Regions from separate parts of the Enterobacter dykesii genome, predicted to be linked through region 2. Evidence: predicted binding sites of a transcription regulator. Region 2 holds the regulator's gene; the other holds the start of a gene.
What was found. The regulator PhoB, encoded in region 2, activates phosphate uptake and scavenging genes when phosphate is short. The targets are predictions, from matches to a motif close to CTGTCATAAAACTGNCNNAT.
Positions count from the first base shown of each region.

Region 1: kdgR (DNA-binding transcriptional regulator KdgR) is a predicted target of PhoB. The motif match lies at 1,599-1,618, and genes of this name have one in related genera.

Region 1 covers NZ_CP126604.1:2,698,326-2,700,732, forward strand. Annotated here, with positions in the region: gene F0320_RS12965 (YebO family protein) at 1-28, opposite strand, end outside; gene mgrB (PhoP/PhoQ regulator MgrB) at 103-246, opposite strand; gene F0320_RS12975 (YobH family protein) at 408-647, shown strand; gene kdgR (DNA-binding transcriptional regulator KdgR) at 716-1,507, opposite strand; gene F0320_RS12985 (MFS transporter) at 1,687-2,407, shown strand, end outside.
Region 2 covers NZ_CP126604.1:940,170-942,576, reverse strand. Annotated here, with positions in the region: gene phoR (phosphate regulon sensor histidine kinase PhoR) at 1-1,034, opposite strand, end outside; gene phoB (phosphate response regulator transcription factor PhoB) at 1,056-1,745, opposite strand; gene sbcD (exonuclease subunit SbcD) at 1,933-2,407, shown strand, end outside.

The sequences.
Region 1 (2,407 bases), 1.8 Mb from region 2:
GCAGCCCTGAATTCAGTAACTCACCCATTTCACCACCTCAATAAAAACGTCTATTTTACCACTGGCGCGAAGGAAGGAAATCACCTTGAGAAAAAATGCGTATTACCACGGAATAAACTTATTAATTGCGCAAACGCCGCTAAAAAACTGTACATCCTGATCGCACATCACATTGATCGTCTGCGTCCATAACACCACGCATGCTATCAGCACGATAATCAGAATTACCCAGCGTATTTTTTTCACTCCAGACTCCGTCTAAAAACCTGATGTAACAAGGTTATCATGCTTATCTTAAACAGGGACTAACTGTACCGCCATCGCGCTTTTTTCAGAATCCTGCACTTGTTTCATGGTGTAAACCGTTTACGCTAGCATTATGATAACAACGACAAAAGAGGTTAATGATGCGCTTCATCATTCGAACAATTATTGCTCTGGCCATCGTCTGGATTGGCCTTCTGCTCACGGGTTACGGTGTGCTAGTGGGAAGCACCGAAAACGCAGCCGGGTTAGGGATTCAGTGTAAATATTTAACGGCACAGGGCGTCAGCACTGCGCAATATCTGCATACTGACAGCGGGATCGTTGGCTTGACCAACTGTCCGGTCCTGCGTAAGACATCCGTCGTGATTGATAATGGCTAATCGGCCGGTGATATGGCTGATATAAAAAACGCCGCAAGAGATGCGGCGTTTTTTTATGCGAGCAGAGATTAAAACGGGTAGTCGTGATAGCCCATTTGTTCAGAAATCTTTCGTGCGGCAGTGTGCAGAATAGCCACATATTCATGCAGGCGCTCTTCGGAGAAGCGTAAGGTTGGGAAGGAGATACTCAAGCCTGCGATCACCACCCCAAAGCGGTCAAACACCGGAACGCCGATGCAGCGCAGCCCCTCTTCCTGCTCTTCGTTATCTTCGCCATACCCCTGCTCGCGTACGCGATCGAGCACCGTTAACAGCGCGTCCGTGCTGGTAATGGTTCGTGAAGTACTTTGCTTGTATTCCACGCCTTCCAGGATCTGCTTCACTTCCTCACGATCGCGCCACGCCAGCAGAACCTTACCAATCGCGGTGCTGTACAGCGGGTTGCGACGACCAATGCGCGAGTACATGCGCAGATTGTACATGGAGTCGATTTTATGGATGTACACAATGCTGTCTTCATCCAGCGCACCGAGATGGATTGTCTCTTTGGTCAAGCGAGAGATTTCACGCATCTGAATATCAGCGCTACGGATCAGGTCAACATTTTGTAGCGCACGGGCGCCCAGCTCAAACAGCTTCAGCGTCAGAGAGTATTTTTCAGATTCGCCTTCCTGGGCTACGTAGCCCAGCGACTTCATGGTTTGTAAAAAGCGATATACGGTGCTTTTAGACATCATGACGCGCTGCGACAACTCTGTAATACCTATTTCACGCTCTTCCCCCAGCGCCTGTAAGATGCCAAACACCTTCAGCACGGAAGAAACAGAATCTGGCTGTTTATCCAAATCCGCAATAGCCATTTACCACCTCATAGAGAGTGTTTTATAAAAATCAGAACCGGTTTTTATTATAAGTTCCCGTCATGTCACCTGCAATCAATCCGCGTTTACTTCGTTACAAATCTGCGACATATCGCGGCTGTAACAATGCTAAAATAGTTATCATGAGAATAATTTCACGCTGAGCTTTTTTAATCCTAATGGAAAAAACCCTTTCCGATGGCCTGCCTTTACCCCAGCGGTACGGCGCTATAGCGACCATCATTATCGGTATCTCAATGGCCGTCCTTGACGGCGCAATCGCGAACGTTGCCCTGCCAACCATCGCCAGCGACCTGCATGCCTCTCCCGCCAGTTCGATATGGATCGTCAACGCCTATCAGATTGCGATTGTGGTTTCCCTGCTCTCGTTCTCTTTCCTGGGCGATATGTTCGGTTACCGTCGGGTGTACCAGTGCGGTCTGGTGGTTTTCACCTTCACGTCGTTGTTATGCGCCCTTTCAGTTTCACTGCATACCCTGACGCTTGCCCGCATAGCGCAGGGTTTTGGCGGCGCGGCGCTCATGAGCGTAAACACGGCGTTGATCCGCTTAATTTATCCGCAGCGTCATCTGGGGCGCGGCATGGGGATAAACTCGTTTATTGTGGCCGTCTCTTCCGCCGCCGGGCCAACCATTGCGGCGGCGATCCTTTCCGTTGCGTCATGGCAATGGCTGTTCGCCATTAACGTGCCGCTGGGTATCGTCGCTATATTCTTTGCCCTGCGCTTTCTACCTGCTAACGGTCCCAAAAGCACCATGCCGCGCTTCGATGTGGCGAGTGCGGTGATGAATGCCCTGACCTTTGGCCTGCTGATTACGGCGCTGAGCGGCTTTGCGCAGGGACAGTCTCTGATGCTTACCGGCGCGGAGCTCATCGCCC
Region 2 (2,407 bases):
TGCTGCCAGCGCACCACGATATCCGTCCCCTCCGGCGTATGATTCACCGCGTTATACACCAGGTTGGAAATGGCGCTGCGCAGCTCATCTTCGCTGCCTAATACCTTCAGCGTGTTGTCGACTTCAAAAGTCAGGTGATGCTTTTTGTGGCTTAACGTCTGCGCTTCACGCTCCACGACCCGCAGCATCATCGGGACATCAATAGTGTCATTTAGCGCAAGCGTTGGCGCCGCTTCAATCTTCGAGAGCGTCAGCAGCTGCTTCACCAGCCCTTCCATCCGGTGCGTTTGCTCGCGCATGGTGTGCAGCGCTTTTTCACGCGGCGCGCCTTCAAGCGTTTGCTCCTGCATCATCTCCAGGTAGCCCTGAAGCACGGTTAGCGGGGTTCGCAGTTCGTGGCTGACGTTGGCGAAGAAGTTGCGACGCGCCCCTTCCAACTGGTACATCTGGGTGACATCGCGCGCCACCATCAGCCACTGCTTATCGCTGTAGGGCATCACGCGGATTTCCAGATGGCGACCATTATTGAGCTTCAGATTGTGCGGACGGGTAAAATCACGCTTTTTCAGATACAGCGTGAACTCGGGATAGCGCAGAAGGTTGAGGATATTCTGGCCATTGTCGTCGGGCCAGCGCAGGCCCAGCAGCTGTTGCGCCAGGCCGTTACACCAGAAGATGGTCCCTTCTTCGGTCGTCAGAATCACGGCATCCGGCAGCGACTCTGCGCCGCTGCGAAAACGCTTAATCAGGCTCCCCAGCTCGCGGCGGCGCTTTTTATTACGCATCTGCATCTGATGCAGACCGTACAGCAGCGGCTCCCAGCTGCCGCTTCCCGGCGGCGGCGTCATACTTCGGTCAACCCACAGCCACCAGGAGAGGCGCAGCAGGTTCCAGAAATGCCAGATCAGCAGCCCGGTGACCGACGCCAGCAGAAACCACGGCAGGTGTCCAAGAAAGGCCCCCAGAATGAAGGCCGGAATACAGCATAAGATCAGTTCAAAGACGAGCCTTTTCCATGACAGACGTTCCAGCACGCGTCACACTCCTGTCATTGTTCAGAAACGGGTAGAAAAACGATAACCCGTGCCGCGGACCGTCTGCACCATGCGATCGTGGCCGCTCAGTTCCAGCGCTTTTCGCAGGCGGCGAATATGTACGTCAACCGTCCGGTCTTCGACATACACGTTAGTTCCCCAGACGTTATTCAGCAACTGCTCGCGGCTGTACACGCGTTCCGGGTGGGTCATAAAGAAGTGCAGTAGTTTAAATTCGGTAGGCCCCATGTCGAGGGGATTTTCACCGGTCATCACGCGGTGTGAGGTGGGATCAAGGCTCAGCCCCTGCATCTCTATCACCTCTTCCACCGCCATCGGCGAAATACGGCGCATCACGGCTTTAATGCGGGCAACCAGCTCTTTTGGGGAGAACGGTTTAGTAATGTAATCGTCCGCGCCGGTCTCCAGACCGCGCACGCGATCCTCTTCTTCTCCGCGCGCCGTGAGCATCACAACCGGGATGTCGCGGGTCAGCGCCTCACGCTTCAGGTGTTTGATAAACTGCAGTCCGGAGCCGCCGGGCAACATCCAGTCCAGCAGAATCAGATCGGGCCAGGGTTCATTCAGCTGGTTCACTGCGCTGTCATAATCTTCCGCTTCAACCGGCTGGAAGCCGTTTTGCTCGAGCACGAAGCACACCATTTCACGAATTGGAGCTTCATCTTCTACGACCAGAATACGTCTCGCCATACTTTGCCCTGTCTTATCTTATTTACGTTACAAGTTTGTAATTCGGCGCCATTATGCGTCAGATTTATGACAGATTTATGAAAAACAGTACCACGATAACGGGCAAACCGTTGTTTTATTACAGCGGTTATTTTCCCGTCTCTGAACGTTTATAATCCTGCTTTCTCTTTTTTGCCACGGATCAGCTATGCGCATACTTCACACCTCGGACTGGCATCTGGGTCAAAATTTTTACAGCAAAAGCCGTGCGGCTGAACATGAAGCGTTCCTGAACTGGCTGCTGGAAACGGCCCGGACGCACGAGGTGGACGCGATTATTGTGGCGGGTGACATCTTTGATACCGGCTCGCCCCCCAGCTATGCGCGTGAACTGTACAACCGCTTCGTGGTGAATTTGCAGCAAACCGGCTGTCATCTGGTGATTGTCGCCGGCAACCATGATTCCGTCGCGACGCTCAATGAATCCCGCGACATCCTGGCATTTCTCAATACCACTGTGGTCGCCAGCGCCGGGCACGCCCCGCAGATCCTGAAAAAACGCGACGGCACGCCGGGGGCGGTGCTGTGCCCCATTCCCTTTTTACGACCGCGCGACATCGTGCAAAGCCAGGCGGGGCTGTCGGGCGCGGAAAAGCAGCAGCATCTCCTGCAGGCCATCACCG